Regions from separate parts of the Lysinibacillus sp. fkY74-1 genome, predicted to be linked through region 1. Evidence: riboswitches for the same ligand, from Rfam matches in the RefSeq annotation. Region 1 holds a riboswitch; the other holds the start of a gene.

Region 1 (8,234 bases):
CAATTGGTTGCTCTGTAAGCTTATAATGTCGTTCTTTCATCACGTTTGCCAGATCACCACCAGCATCGAACAGCTCATGTTGAATGGTTTCTAGGTCTGTTAAAATATCTTTGAAAAGTGCTTGGTCTAATTCACTTACTGCTTTACCAATAAAAGAATTTAATTCATCAATCGCCCCATACGTTTCAACACGCAAACTGTCTTTATCAACGCGTCCTCCGATAAGACTTGTTTTACCCGTATCCCCTGTTTTTGTGTAAAGCTTCATTTCGCTCATCTCCTAAAATTCATTTTTATAATTTCTGATAGCCTGAACTGTAGTTTCAAAAACACCCTTTGCAATCATTTTACCAACCTCCGTAATGGGGCCACCATATAACATTTCTTTTCCTTTTTGAGTTGCAGCAATTAAAAGACTATCTGTAGCAGTACCAGTAGCAATAGTTCCACTACGCTCATCACGAATATTTTCTGATTGCAGAGCCTTCGTTTTCGCCTCCGTAGCTGTCATCATAGCTTGAAAAAATGCTTCCTCTGATAAACAGCCATTTATAATTACCCATGTGTTAATAGTACCAATATATGGCTGATCTTGCCTTTCATGCACACGGGATACATCTACTGCATTGCCTACACCAGCAGTAACAGCTACTATTACACTGCCAAATGGTGCAGCCCATTCATTGATCGCCACAAGGGCTGTTGGCACTGCCGTCAGCATGACAACTGTATTCGTGGGTGAAAAATGACCTTTTTGCAAAAATTCATTAACTTCTCTTTTTACATCACTGATCACATAGTCACCAGGTACAGAGCGGTTTAACAAGCAATTATGCCATCCTATACCGGGGTTATGGACAGCAGATGATACCGTTTTTAAAGGAATCTCTGATTGAAGTTGTATAAATTGTTCCGTTATTTTAAAATGTTCTTTTTTTATTACAGCTCGCTGTTGATGGTCGCTTGCAGCAGGCATCATTGTAATTTGTGGTTTAGGAATTTCTGGATGGGCATAAGTAGCTACTCGTGCTTGGTAAATTTCTTCTATTTGTGAAGCAATTAATACTTCATGTGGTGCCCCAAAAGCTCTCATTTGTCCACTCTCCATGAGCAATAATTCATCACAATAGAGAGAGGCTAAATTCATATCGTGTAATACCATCACTACTGTTAATCCACACTCGACTGCTTCCTTCCGAACCATATCTAAAATTTGACGTTGATGGGCAATGTCTAAATGATTTGTCGGCTCATCTAGCAGTAAAATTTCCGCAGTTTGAGCAAGGGCCTGTGCAACAAAAACTCTTTGCTGTTCGCCTCCCGATAAAAATTCCATAGGTGTATGCTCATAACGTTTTATACCTGTTTGCAGCATTGCATGTTGAACCGCTTGTTCATCTTGCTCAGACCAACTTGAAAAAAAGCCCGTTTGATGTGGATAACGTCCAAGCGAAATAGTCTCTCTTACACTGTTTGAGAAAGCATTCGCATGAAGCTGTGGTAAAACAGCCATTTTTTTTGCTAAAGCACGGGCATTGTAGGACAGAATGTTTTGTCCATCAATAGAAATTGTGCCCTCAACAGCTGGTAGAATACCACTCATTACCTTTAATAATGTGGATTTCCCACTACCATTTGGCCCTAATATGCCAAGAATTTTTCCTTTCTCAACCGTAAAGCTTATATCCTTGACGATTGGTACGTCTTCATAACCACCTGATAGATGTTCAACAAAAATCACGCCCGCACCCCCTTGCTTCTCCGTTGTTTATAAAAAATATAGGAAAAAACAGGCGCTCCAATAAATGCAGTAATGACACCAATGGGCAGTTCCCTTGGCAGGATGATTGTTCTTGCGACTAAATCACAAATTATAAGTAATGTTGCACCATTAAAAAATGATAATGGCAGTAAATGACGGTGATCAGAACCCCAAATCATTCTTGTCATATGTGGTACAACCAACCCTACAAAGCCAATTGTGCCTGAAACAGCTACCGCTGCTCCAGTCAGCATAGAACCACCTACTAAAATCAAATACTTACTACGTTTTACATTGACACCTAAATGCTTCGCTCTTTCTTCCCCATATAATAAAACATTAAGCTCACGTCTCTGCGTCCACAGCATAAGGGAACCCACAATAACGAATGGGATAATCATTTGAACATACGGCCAACCACGCATAGATACAGAACCCAGTAGCCAGCCGATTACTTGGCGTAGCTCCTCTCCCGATAAGGCAATCATTAACGAGATTAACGACCCTAAAAATGAACTAAAGATAACGCCCGTTAAAATAAGGGTTTCCATCTTTAGCGAACGGTCTACTATTCTAGCAAAGCTCATAACTACAACCATTGTAATGATTGCGCCTATCATGCTAAAGGTAGGTAAGGCATACAAGCCTACAACAGGTATCGAAATATTAAAAAAAATTGTCATGACTGCACCGACAGAAGCACCGGATGAAATACCTAATGTATATGGATCTGCTAGCGGATTTTTTAGCAAGCCCTGGAAAGCTGCTCCCGCAATAGCGAGAGCAGCCCCTACTAGCCCTGCTAAAAGCACACGAGGCAAGCGAATTTTCCAAAAGATATTGGCAGCCGTTTCATCAACTGACTGATTCCACAGCACTTCTATCGGAATATGAACAGAGCCTATAGCTACGCCACACCAAATGCTAATGATAAAAAGCGTACATGTTAATACATAGGCTGTTACTACTTTTTTCACTTAAATACCTCAGGGTAGATGGCTTTTGCTAACTCCTCAAGACCATCCGCTAAACGCGGTCCTTGACGGCTTGTTGTGCTTTCATCTACTTGCACAATGGCATTATTTTTCACTGCATTTATTGTATCGAAACCAGCACGCTTTGGTATTTTTGTTAAAATATCAGGTACATAGCTATATGTCACCACGATGACATCTGGATTTTTTGTGATAATTTGTTCTGCACTAATTTCATACCAATTATCACCATCTGCTGCTACATTTTTTGCATGAATCATCTCCAGCATTGCGTTCATAAATGTGCCTTGACCAGCTGTATAAATATTAGGTTCATCAGAGGCCTCTACAAAAACATTCTTAGGTTCAACGTCTTTCACTTTCTCCTGTACTGCTTCTACTTTCGCCTTCATGTCAGCAATGATGTTTTCAGCCTCTGGTAATTTCCCTGTGGCACGACCAAGCTGTTCAATCGTTGTATAGGTTTCATTAAAATTCTGGGCATTTTTTACAACAAATACTTTCACGCCCGCCGATTCAAGCTGTGCAATGGCTGATTCTGAAAGAGACATGCTAGATTCATGTGCAAAAACGATGTCTGGCTTTAAGGCAATAATTTGTTCAATATTGTATTCCATGCCACCAACCTTATCCTTTTCAGCTACCTCTGGTGGATAATCGTCATTGTCTGTAACCCCGACTATTTCATCCTTTAAACCTAGGCCAAATAATATCTCTGTATTACTTGGAATAAGTGACACTATTTTCTCAGGAGGGGCCTCTAGAGTCATCTCCTTTCCAATAGCATCCGTTATAGTTATTGGAAATGTTGCTTCTTCCACCTTAGATGTTTCTTGTTGTGTTTGCTCCTCTGTAGCTGCGGACTTATCATTTTTCGCCTCTTGTCCACAAGCTGCTAGCAACCCTATCGTTAAAAATGCCGATACTCCTATTTTCCAAAATTTCTTCATGTGAATCCTCCTTCGTAGATTTGTGCGTTCATGTGTTAGAAGTGTTCTTCCATCAAAATAAGACCCCTCATCTTCGAATGATGAGGGGTCAAAATCGCACCAAAAAACTGATACAAAATCCACCATCCTATCCTCGTAGGCTGTCATGTCTATGCTATAAAGGCAGGTCTCCTGGCTTGTGCTCATTACGTTTTTTCAAGCCTTCCCGAAATTTTTAGTGGCATTATTTGAAAAAACTCACACTTACAGTGGCGGGACCGCATCGGAATTACACCGATTTCCCTTTTCACTTTACATAAGTAAAGAACCTTTATAATATTCAGTTGAATTATATTATACATGAAATTAAAAGAAGTCGCCTCTATATCAAGGCGACTCCAAAGGCTGTTAGACAATTTCATCAAAATACTGTACGGTTTTCATCGAAGCACCAATCGGTCGTAATGACCAAGTTTGCTCTAAATAAACATCCGCAAGTTTTTCATATTTCCCACCAAATTTTTGTGCCCATTCAACTGCGATGACACTTTCATATAAATGAGCCATTTTTTGGGCAACATCCTTTGCTTCAAACGTTTTTGTAGCTTCATCGAGAGCACTAAAAATTTGTAATGTTGCCGATAGTTTAGTTAATTGCTCTTGAACGATTTTCACTAATGAATGGTCTGTTAATACTTCTAATCGCTCGCTCATCTCTTGAACAAACAATTCATGTGCTCTGTATTTATCCACTAAGCGAATAAGCTCCAACGCTAGTATATTAGCCGTACCCTCCCATACAGTCAACACTTGCGCATCCCTTAGTAAGCGTGGTGTTACAAAGTCTTCAATATAGCCATTCCCGCCATGTAGCTCAATTGCTTCACTTGCATAATGAACTGCCTGCTCTGCCGTTTCCTTTTTCATAATGGCAATATATAAACGATTCATTATGATGTCTTGTTCTGTCCCCTGACCACTTGTCACTTTGTCGTATAATTGAATAAGATCAAAAATCGTGGCTACTTCAACATGCAGCTTAGCAGCATATTTACCCAATGTATCCTGAATCATAGGGTACTGTGTTAAAGGTTTACCAAAGGCATATCGATTTGACACATAATGCTTCGCCTCCAAGAAGCCACGGCGCATAATACCAATGGATGCCACTGCATTACAAATTCTTGATAAATTAAGCGCCTCCAACATATAATAAATCCCTTTATTTGGATCACCAACTACATAGGCGAGTGCTCCATCAAACTCTACCTCACCAGATGGAACGGCTTTCACACCTAATTTATCTTTTAGTCGTCGAATACGAAGATGGTTAACCGATCCATCTTCATTTCGCCATGGAACTGCAAATAGAGTTAATCCTTTAGAGCCTGCTTGTGCACCATCTATTCGTGCCAACACCATTGCAACCCCACACATTCCAGCATTAGACGCGAAATACTTTTCACCATAGAGGCGGTACTCATTCCCTACAAGTTTTGCTTCTACTACATTTGCACCAACATCTGAGCCTCCTTGACGTTCTGTTAAAAATGTCGCCCCCTCATATAGCTCTAAATCGCCTGTTGCACAAACATGTGGTAAGAAACGCTGCTTAACTTCTTCCTCTGCATAATGGTCTAATAAATAGGCAGTGGCCATCGTTAATGTCACAGGGCAATAAAAACCGGGCTCTGCATGTGACAGTAAATAACCTTGCGCAAAGCTATAGACATAATTCCCCTTGTGACCTAGTTGGGGAATATCCTTATGCACATAACCAACAATACCCGTATTATATGTCTCTTCAATTGTTTTTTTGTAGCCGTCATTGACCCACACCTCTGAGACCTCTTCACCATAGGCATTATACCTTTGAAGGCGAGGCTCCCCTTGTCGATCGGTATGTTTCGCCCTCACGTCTATAGCATCAGCACATAGCTCACCAAAGTCCGTCAATTCTCGATGCGCATAAGATGAAAATTCTTTATCCAACATCATTTCCAACACTTTCTGAAGCGTTTCATCACCTGTAAAGAAATTGCTTGTACGTGCTATTTCCTGTTGTAAAACTTTCATGCTATCTCACCTCTTGTCCTTTCAAAGATTGCTTTAAAATTTTGCCTGAGGCATTCCGTGGTAGCGCTTCCACTTTTTCAAAAATACGTGGTAATTTATACTTAGCAAGCCGCCCCTCTAAAAAATCTTTTAGAGCATCTTCATCAATATCCTGTTTAGCCGAATAAACAGCCTTCACTGTCTCACCCCATTGTGGATGTGGAACACCAATTACTGCCGCTTCAAATATCCCCTCAAAGCTTAAAAGGCAATCTTCTATTTCTTTCGGGTAAATATTGACTCCACCAGAAATAATCACATCTTTCTTTCGATCAACAATCCAAATAAAACCGTCTTCATCCATACGAGCGAGATCCCCTGTTTTTAACCAGCCGCCTATAAATGCCGCATTGGTTGCCACTTCATCTCTGTAGTAACCGAGCATATTACCCTCACCAAATAAAACGATTTCCCCTACTTCTCCTGCTGGTACATCTTCGCCATGGTCGTTAACAATACGTATCTCTGTACCTAAAGGTGCACGTTGACCAATACTCCCAGCCTTTTCTTCATGCTCCTTACCAAAAAGCAATGATCCACTTGGCCCCGCCTCTGTTAATCCATAAACACATGTTAAATTAGTTGTGCGGAATGACTGTTGAATAAAACGAACTTCGTTTTCGGATAACGGTGCTCCTCCATATACCCACCATTTCATAGAGGACAAATCAGCTGATTGCAATCTTGGCATCTGTGCTGTTAATAAATAAGCAACAGGTGCTCCAAAAAAATGGGTCGTTTTTTCCTGTTCAATGGAATCCATCAATAAGTCTGGCGTGAAAGTTGGTGTTAATACATTTGTAGAACCTACAAGTACACCTGCCATTAAGAATAAATGTAATGGTGCGGAATGGGTTAATGGCATCATCAGCAATATACGGCTTTCAGGCTTGACCTCCATTTCAACTGCAATCATTTGCGCAACCGTTAAAATATTTCGATAGCTAAACAATACGCCCTTCGGTTTCCCAGTTGTACCTGATGTGTACAAAATAGTCGAAGCATCATCCTCGTTTAACTGACATTCAATCGTATGAGCACTGGCACTTTGAATCATTGTTTCATACTGAAGCCAGCCCGCTACTTGCTGCCCTGTTTTAATTTTCAACGGGATTACGGCAATATGCTGGACTGCCGCAAAAATAGCTTCATGAGCAATAATTGCTTTTGCCTCAGCATGCTGTGCCACATACTCTACTTCTTGTAATGTAAACTTAGCATTGACCGGAACGACAATAGCACCCATTCGCTGAATAGCAAAATAGCTCACGACAAACTCTACAACGTTAGGCATAAAAATCAGAACTTTATCTCCCTGCCTTACACCCTGTTCTAATAAAGCATGACTAAAACGGGTCACTTGCTCATCTAAATCATGATAGGTCACTCTTCTACCATGACAAATAACAGCTTCCCTTTTTGGATACTTACGGGCATTACGTGCTAATAAATCGGAACTATTCATCGTGCATCTCTCCCCTTAAAGTCGTTAATTTTTCATTAAACATGCCATGCATTTGTTGTAATTCATTTCTCATTTGCGTAAGCTCAGCTATTTTACTATCAATCTCTTGAATTTTTTGCTCTCCGTATTCAACGGTTCGCTCCAATTGCTGAATCCCAGAGCGATCAAAGTCAAAAAGTAACACCATCTCCTTGATTTCCTCCAGTGAAAAGCCGTAACGCTTTCCTCTTAAAATAAGCTTGAGCTTCGCTAATTCTTTTTTCGAAAAGGTTCGTTGATTCGTAGATGAACGTTGAGGACAAAGAAGACCAAGCTCCTCATAATAACGAATTGTGCGTGTGGACACATCGAACTCCTGAGCCACCTCCTGAATCGTCTTCATAATCGTCTCCCCCCTCCTATATGGCATCAGTATACCATTGACGTTAACGTTAACTTCAACAAAATTTTCGCAATTAACAGAAAAATATAGTTCGAAGCAGAAATTTCAGGGTTAGCCGAAACTTTTGTATATCTATCTGCCATTTTTTAATGGTGTTAACCACTTTTATCCATTAAAAAAGCCCCTAACATTTTACCTGTTAGGAGCCAAAATTGATTATTACATTTTTTCTGGTGCTGATACGCCGATTAAACGAAGTGCATTGGCAATTGTTGTACGAACAGCCGTAATTAATGCTAAGCGAGCTTCTGTTAGCTCTTTGTTTGAAGCATCTAATACTTTTTCTGCATTATAGAAGCTATGGAAAGCAGCAGCCGTTTCTTGAATATAGTTTGCGATACGATGTGGTGTACGGTGTTTCGCCGCGTCAGCAACCACTTGTGGGAAATCGCCTATCTTTTTCAGTAAATCAATTTCTTTCTCAGCTGTTAACAGGGTAAGGTTTTCACTTGTAGCAGCAAAACCTTGTTCATTGGCTGAACGTAAGATTGATGAAATACGTGCATGTGCATATTGTGCATAATAC
Region 2 (8,234 bases), 1.9 Mb from region 1:
AAGCCTCTAAGCTGTGCATATTTTACATAGGGCTGCTCGTATTCTTCAATAATGGCAGAGCGGATAAACTGTGAGAACAATCCGATTGTAGGTAAAGCTAATGTGAAAGCTGGTAAAACTAAATGTGCTCCTGAACCTTTTCCATTCGTCGGAAAAATCCCAAGTTTTAAACTGAATAGATAAAGTAGGATAAACCCTAACCAAAATGTTGGAATGGAAACACTTAGGACTGTAAATAATCGAATGATTTTATCGATAAAGGAATGCTTATATAATGCGCTCACAACCCCTAACGGAATACTAAAGGTTAAAATAAGGATAAATGCTACTAAAGCTAATTCGATGGTAGCGGGTAGCTTAGCAAATAGCTCATCACCAACGGGTAATTTACTAACAAAAGATGTCCCAAAGTCTAGCTGTAAAACGCCTTTTACCCATAGCAGATATTGCATGATAAAAGGCTTATCTGTCCCTAATTCTTCTCGTAAAGCTTGTATAGCCTCTGGTGTTGGGGCTATTCTTGCAAGTCGAAGAATGACCTCTGCTGGTTCTACTGGTACGAAACGAATAAACACAAAGGTCAGAATAGATACGCCTACTAATACAAATGGAAGTGTGAGAATTCTTTTTACACAAAACATCCAAGTCGATTCGTACATGTCGTCACTTCCTATTTCATCCGATGATAAAAAGAGAGTTGTCCTGGTTCGACACACTCTCTCTTTCATACTTAGTTTTCTTTATCCATTTGTGCATATGGAATGTCATACTCAGAAGCACGTGGTGCAAAATCCTTCATATATGGTTGATAAATAACTTGATTCGTTTCATATGATATTGGATAGAACAATGCTTGTTTGTGGAACATTGTTAAAATATCCGTGTATAGCTGCACGCGTTCTTCTTCATCGGTCCCGACTAATAATTGATGTATGTTAGTATCGATTTCTTGAGTATTTGGTAAGCCTAATTTTGCTTCATAAACACCACTAGCATTTGGTGTAGCTGATTCATTTGCAAAGCTATGTGGATCAGTCGGCGGTCCATTAGTTCGCCAGAAGTTAATATCAACCTGATCATCCATTAATTTTTGCAGACCGACCATCACATCGGCGCCTTCAATATTTAACTGTACGCCTATTTTCGCTAGCTCGCCCTGCATTAACTCTGCCATAGGTTTTTGAATGGCATCAGTAGCAATATAGATTAAATCTAATGTAAGGGGTTGACCATTTTTTGAACGAATTTTTTCACCCTTCTGTAGCGTCCATCCAGCTTCCTCTAGCAATTTCTGTGCTTTTTCAGGATTATATATAATGGGGGCTAAATCAATATTGGCATATGGAATTGCTTCCCAAAATAGCGTGTTAGCCACTTTTTCTGTACCATGTGTAATGCTTTCTACCATTTGTTCCTTATTGATAGCATATTGCATTGCTTGTCGAACCTTTAGCTCAGCTAACGGTCCAGACTGTGTATTGAACAGTAATGCTTTCGTAGACAATGGCTCAGATGTAGCTGTTCTATATTTGCCACTATCTCTTAAATACGTATAGTTATCTAAACTAATAACCCCTCGCCCATAAATGACATCTAATTCTTCATTTTCAAAGGCTAACGAAATGGATTCCGAATTTGGGATGATTTTAACCTTTATTTTATCTACGAGAGGCTTTTCTCCCCAATAATGTTCATTACGGCTAAATAAAGCATATTCATCTTTTTTATAGTCGGTTAAAACCCATGGCCCTGTGCCAATAGCTGATTGAATGGAATCATTTGTCTTATCGCCGTCTGGGAAGCCATTATCCCCTAAAAAACGGAATGGTCTGACAAAGGCTAATTCGTTTAACACAGGGTAATACGGTTCGTCTAATTGCAAACGTATTGTTGATTCATCTACTTTGACGACCTCTTTTATATGGTTGACCATGCCCATCCAAGAATGCATGTCACGATTCGCTAATACCGCATCAAAATTGCGAATCACATTATCAGCATTAAAGGCAGTCCCATCCGAATAGTTAACATCCTTGCGTAAATGGAACGTATAAGCAGTTTTATCCTCTGAGATGACCCAGCTTTCTGCTAGCTTTGGCGTAATTGTCCCATCATCGTTATACGCCACTAAAGATTCATAAACCATTGCTTGAGCAGTCATCTGATTTGGTAAATATGTATGGGGGTTTAATGGGCCTACATCTAATGGCCAACCAATCGTAATCATTTTTTCATCTGTCTGTTCAGTTGATGCTGAGTTTCCTTTGTCTTTTTCCGTGCTTGTACAACCTGCAAGAAAACTGAAGGTCAAAACAAGCATGTAAGGCAGTAAATACTTCGTCCATCTCATTTTTTATCTCCTATCTCTATTCCCTGTTCATATCTACAAATTGAATAGAAAGAAGGCATAAAAAAACCTTATTCTACAAGAATAAGGACAGATAAACCTACAATACGTAAGCTACCATCCATCTCCCTATCTTTCGTAGATCATCAATGAATCTTCTTACAAGCAGGCATTCTGGCTTATGAATCATCATTTTGCTTCACCTTCCCAAGAAAAAACTCAGTGGTCATCGAAACAAAACTCCTCATTTACAGCTGCGGGACAGCATGGGATTTACACCCATTTTCCTTTTAATCGAACGAAAAATAATTTCATTCAAACTTGTAATGCAATATTTGAAATTAGTAATAAACATAACATGCTCAAATGTTCACGTCAATTTTATTTTCTGAATATAATAAACAGATACAAAAAGACCAGGCAGATAACCTGATCTTTGCTTAACTCCTTTTATCTCTCGTTATCTCGATATAGATTCCTTCACCTCCTGACGCAATAGTTTGGTAGCAGCCACCATATTAGCTAAAGCCGCTATTGTTTCTGGCTCTTTCCTTGTTTTTAAGCCACAGTCCGGATTAATCCAAAATTGATGTTTGTCTAAAACTTGTAAACTATCTCTCATGATGGCTAACATTTCTCCCTCACTCGGCACACGTGGACTATGAATATCGTATACACCTAATCCAATCCCTTTTGTATAAGGATGCACTTGAAGTGAAGAAATAAGCTCTCCATGGCTTCGTGATGTTTCAATAGAAATCACATCAGCATCTAGCGCACTAATGGGTTCTATGAAATCGTTAAATTCGCAGTAACACATATGTGTATGAATTTGTGTTGTATCTTTTACACTCGAGGTAGCAAGTTTGAAGGCATTGATTGCCCAGTCTAGGTAAGCCCCCCAATTTTCTTTACGAAGAGGTAGCCCTTCTCTTAGTGCTGGTTCATCCACTTGAATAATGGAGATACCTGCCGTTTCTAGTGCTTTCACTTCCTTACAAAGTGCTAAAGCAATTTGATAGGCCACATCTTTCCGAGAAATATCATCACGTACAAAGGACCAATTTAAAATGGTCACTGGCCCTGTCAGCATCCCTTTGACAAAGCGCTTCGTTAAGCTTTGGGCATACGCTGACTCTTTCACGGTAATGGATGAAGTCCATTCAACATCTCCATAAATAATCGGAGGCTTCACACAGCGAGAACCATACGAAACCACCCATGCTTTTTCAGTAAAGGCAAAGCCCGTCAGTTTTTCACCGAAATACTCGACCATGTCTGTCCGTTCAAATTCTCCATGAACCAGTACATCTATATCCATATCCTCCTGCAAGTGAATCCAGCGCTTTGTTTCCAGTTCAATAAATGCTTCATAGTCTGTATTCGATATTTGTTTCTTTCGCCAAGCATTCCGATTTCTCTTCACCTCATCAGATTGAGGAAAGCTACCGATTGTTGTTGTAGGGAATAGTGGTAAGGCTAACGCCTGCTGCTGTAATTTTTGACGTTGACTAAAATCACTATGTCGCTCAAAATCCTTTGTGGAGACGGATTGAACGGCTTGCTGGATCATCTTATTTTGACGAATCGGATGATTTTTTAGTGCTTCAATGGCTTTCATACTTTCTGAGAAATTATGACGTCGAGTTCCGTTTTGACCCTTTCTATATTTAGTTAGCTCAGTAATCTCTTCGATTTTTTCATCGGCAAACGCCAGTGCTTGTTTGAGAACAGGGTCCAACTTCTTTTCAAATGAAGTAGATATTGGTACATGTTGCAGGTTACTTGAAGGTTGAATCCACAATTCCTTAGCATCACTTAGTTTTTCAATTGCTTGAATCATGGCATTCGCTTCCGCTAGGTTTGAACGCCATATATCACGACCATTGACCACCCCAATGGCTAAAACTTTATCTGGAGGGAAACCATATTGTCGAAGTGACTCCATATTCCCTTTATAGCCATGTACAAAATCTAAGCCAAATCCTTGTACAGGCAGTGTAATTAATGTTTCATAGGAGCATAATGCTTCAAAGTATGTTTGTAGCATTAGTTTTGCTGCTGGAACTGTCATCATCAATTGAGCATAGATTTCTTGAACTAGCTTCAGTTCTGCTGAGTCAAGTGTCGTCACTAAAGAAGGCTCCTCTATTTGAATCCATTCGGCACCTGCATCTACTAATTCTTGAATAATCTGGGCATAGAGAGGTATTAAGGCTAATAAGTATTCGACCTGCGTTAATTTATTGTAGCCCTTAGTGAGCTTATAAAATGTATAGGGGCCAATAAGTGTCGGCTTCGCCATAATACCGAACGCTTCCTTTGCCTCTAAAAAGTCTGCTAATACCTTATTTTCTGTTAGCTGCAACGGTTGTCCTTCATACTCAGGAACAATGTAGTGATAGTTGGTATTAAACCATTTGGTCATTTCACTAGCTACTGCTGAATGATTTCCTCTCGCTACACTGTAGTAGGTATGTAAATCTACCCTTCCACCTTGCCAGTTAAAGCGCTTCGGTACTAAGCCGAACATTAAGGCAGTATCCAACATTCTATCGTACAATGTGAAATCTCCTACTGTCACCACATCTATGCCGAGTTGTAGCTGCTTTTCAATTCTTGATAAACGAATACTTTTTAGTGTAGCCTGAAAATCCTCTTCCGTTAGTTCTTGACGCCAAAATGCTTCTAATGCCTTCTTCCATTCGCGATCATCTCCGATATATGGGTAGCCAATGAGTGTACTAGTATAAGTCATCTTTCATCTCCCTTTCATCAAAAAAATTTACTTCTAGCTTGCTCTACAAATTTGGTTATCCACATGCTAGTTTCGTTGCCCTATATGAAAACCAGTGGGCTTCACTTTGCAATATTAGCATGATAAAAAGCCATTCTCCTTTTTGGAAAATGGCTGCATAGTAAAATTATTAATACAAAAACAATACGAAAAAAAAAGAACTTCCGTATACATCATCTGTTTTCGCACAGTGCCTATTGGTCACTATTCACCACCTATTTCCACGTAGGTATTTGGTGTGTACTAGAAATTGGCAGGTCTCCTGTACGAAAGACTTCAATGAGTAGAGTAGACATTCTTTTTTTGTTTCTGGTTAATATTGTAATATGTAGTTTACTATTTGTAAAGATAAAAAAGACCACCCAATTAAGGATGGTCCGAGTATTGATTATTTACATGCGGGATTATCTGGTTCAACTGGTGTAGCATCATCTATCTTAACTGAACTCTTAAGACTCTCTTGATTTGCATATCTAAATTCTAACTTATAATTTTCCCCAATTTTTGGTGTTTGCCATTGGCTTGCACTGTAATACACATTAGAATAGAAAGAGTACTGCTTAGAACCGTCCAACGATTCAAAGTTGAACATACCGTTATTCATTCCAATGAATTTTACATTATCATAATTAATAGATAGTTCTGGTTGGAATGGGTCTACTATCACATCTACCAAAGATTCATTCTTGTTTTTAGAGTAGTCTTGAATAATTAGATACTCTTTACCATCAACCATCTCTGGGATGTCTACTGAATTAATATAGATTGTTCTACCTTGAACAACATCTTCTCTGACAAGCTCGCGAAAGGCTAGTATGCTATTATCCCCTGTTGCTTGAATTTGCGCTTGTGTATCTTTATGGTCGTAGTACATTGTTGCATAAGTTAAAGTTCTACCAGACTGCACATACTCTTCTAGAATATCATTATATTTTGCATCTTCTGGTTTATAGTCATTAAAAGGATAGATAGATTTTGCTTCTGCATCCTCTGAACTATAACTTCCTGCAATAAATCCACCTGTTGTTGCTACTCCAATTGCTAATACGCTTGCTAATACTTTGCCTTTGATATTCATAAATAAATCCACCTTTTCTGTATGCATTTTCCTTACAAGTAATATCTTAGCATTGATTTAATTGAGGATTCAAATGTATATTGAAGTCAATTTTTAATATAAAAAAAGGCTACCACAAATTAATGTGATAACCCTTAGTTGTTACTTCATTTCGATTGATAAGATTTCTTGAGCTGTAGCATCTTTGTATGTGATTACATATGTGTAACCGTATACCAGTTGAACACCATGTTTAGCTAACTCTACTTCTGTTACAATTACTGGAGCTGTAGAAGTTAAGAACAATTCGTCTTCAAAGTATACTGCATCCAATGTAACTGGCTCAGCCGCTTGAGCTGTTGCCACTCCTGTGAATAATCCAAGCGCTAAGATACCTGCTAATAATAGTTTTTTCATGATAATGTACCATCCTTTTCTTTTTTTGTTTTGGTTATATTTTTCTTATTGACTACATATTACAGTCGACTTCATTTAAAAGTCAAATGTTTTACTTCAACTTTTTTGTCAAATATTGTTCGAAGCGTTTTAGCATAGTTGCCATCTGTTCACGAGTCAAGTCATTCTGTGGGTTTGAACCATCTGTAATGCCGTTTGCTGTAAGCCATTCCCAATCGACATCGTGTGACTTTCCTGCTTTACGTGTAGCTTCTTTATCTTGCTTGCTACGTAACGCTGACTTTAAATCTTCAATCTCTTTCTTCAATTCATTGTACTGTGACATTGTAAGCTCTCCTTCTTTCCCTAGTGGTGTGTATGAATCCAGTGTGATATTTTTCATAGGGTCAATTGCATTAGGCTGACCGGTCATCCATAGTCCATTATGAATCTCAAAATGTAAATGCACTGCTGTAGATGAACCTGTCATACCCATGATTCCTATTTGCTCACCTTGCTTAACACGCTGACCAACCTTTACCATAATCTTATCTAGGTGTGCATAGTTAGTTTCGTATGTCTTACCATTGATAGTATGTCTAATCATAACTAGTTGACCGTATGTGCTTAAAGTTTGTGCTCGTGATACTACACCTTTTGCTGATGCATAGACAGGAACTTTCTTACCTGCTACTGGAGACGCTAGGTCGACACCTTGATGCCAATAGCGACCTGTGTTAGTGAATGGGTCTGGTCTCCATCCGAACTTACAAGTCAACCTAGCTCCCTCTACAGGACAATTAAACCTTGCCATCTGTATCATCTTCTTTCTTCACATCATCTACCATCTTCTTAGCTTCGTCATAAGTTGTTCCTTTTGCAAAGAAGAATATAATTACTGCCATGATGATAGACTGAATGAACTCAACTTGTAACACGCCTGTAAATGACAATACTAGAAATGTTATTGTTACCAATACAGCTATGATGTTTCTAATCTCTAGTAACTTCGATAGCTGTTCTTGTAGCTTGCGCTTCATGTAAACCACTCCTTATGACCTTATTTGTTTACTTTATCTTCCAATGTTTTTAATCTTTCGTCATGCTGTTCTAGTTTTAGATTCTGTTTCTCGATTGCTACAGTGTGCTCAAATACTTTCTCACGAGTTTCTTTCTGGTCTATTTTGACCTCTTCTAGATGCTCATTGAGACGGTCAACACTATGATTAAGATTGATTAACGTATTGTCTACACCGTTCATAATTTTCCAGACACCGATTAAGCCGCCCCCAACAGCCGCAAGGATGCCTACTATTAAAGCTATTAATTCAACGATTCCCATTTTTTAGACACCAAAAAACCACTCGTAAGATTAGTACGAATGGTTCATTCCTTTTCTTATTTATCTTCTGCTTGAGTGCCATCAATAGGGAAGACACCAATTACGATATGTTTATTTACTACCATTCCACCAAAGTTAATGAATGTAGTTGTCTTGTCATTTAGCTTAGCTGTAACTTCATCCATGTTTAGTGTGTCACTAGTTAGGTTAAAGTTCATATTGTTGTTAAGTTGTAATAAGTAATGCATATTTATTATCTCCGTTTCATTTGTTATTTTATGCTCCGCTTACTCTG

The links. Region 1 has a riboswitch for cobalamin ahead of ACE1MS_RS02350 (ABC transporter substrate-binding protein). Riboswitches for the same ligand answer to the same signal wherever they lie in the genome.
Region 2: linked by a shared signal. The riboswitch ahead of nikA (nickel ABC transporter substrate-binding protein) and the one ahead of ACE1MS_RS02350 (ABC transporter substrate-binding protein) in region 1 are both predicted to bind cobalamin.

What each region holds. Positions count from the first base shown of each region.
Region 1 covers NZ_CP170173.1:488,011-496,244, reverse strand. The annotation lists gene ACE1MS_RS02365 (cob(I)yrinic acid a,c-diamide adenosyltransferase) at 1-268, opposite strand, end outside; gene ACE1MS_RS02360 (adenosylcobinamide amidohydrolase) at 281-1,741, opposite strand; gene ACE1MS_RS02355 (FecCD family ABC transporter permease) at 1,738-2,739, opposite strand; gene ACE1MS_RS02350 (ABC transporter substrate-binding protein) at 2,736-3,707, opposite strand; cobalamin riboswitch at 3,852-4,034, opposite strand; gene ACE1MS_RS02345 (acyl-CoA dehydrogenase family protein) at 4,095-5,762, opposite strand; gene ACE1MS_RS02340 (class I adenylate-forming enzyme family protein) at 5,764-7,266, opposite strand; gene ACE1MS_RS02335 (MerR family transcriptional regulator) at 7,259-7,648, opposite strand; gene argS (arginine--tRNA ligase) at 7,868-8,234, opposite strand, start outside.
Region 2 covers NZ_CP170173.1:2,406,135-2,414,368, forward strand. The annotation lists gene nikB (nickel ABC transporter permease) at 1-659, opposite strand, end outside; gene nikA (nickel ABC transporter substrate-binding protein) at 731-2,350, opposite strand; cobalamin riboswitch at 2,495-2,687, opposite strand; gene metE (5-methyltetrahydropteroyltriglutamate--homocysteine S-methyltransferase) at 2,808-5,105, opposite strand; gene ACE1MS_RS11665 (hypothetical protein) at 5,533-6,222, opposite strand; gene ACE1MS_RS11670 (hypothetical protein) at 6,364-6,618, opposite strand; gene ACE1MS_RS11675 (M23 family metallopeptidase) at 6,710-7,411, opposite strand; gene ACE1MS_RS11680 (hypothetical protein) at 7,398-7,637, opposite strand; gene ACE1MS_RS11685 (hypothetical protein) at 7,658-7,939, opposite strand; gene ACE1MS_RS11690 (hypothetical protein) at 7,996-8,187, opposite strand.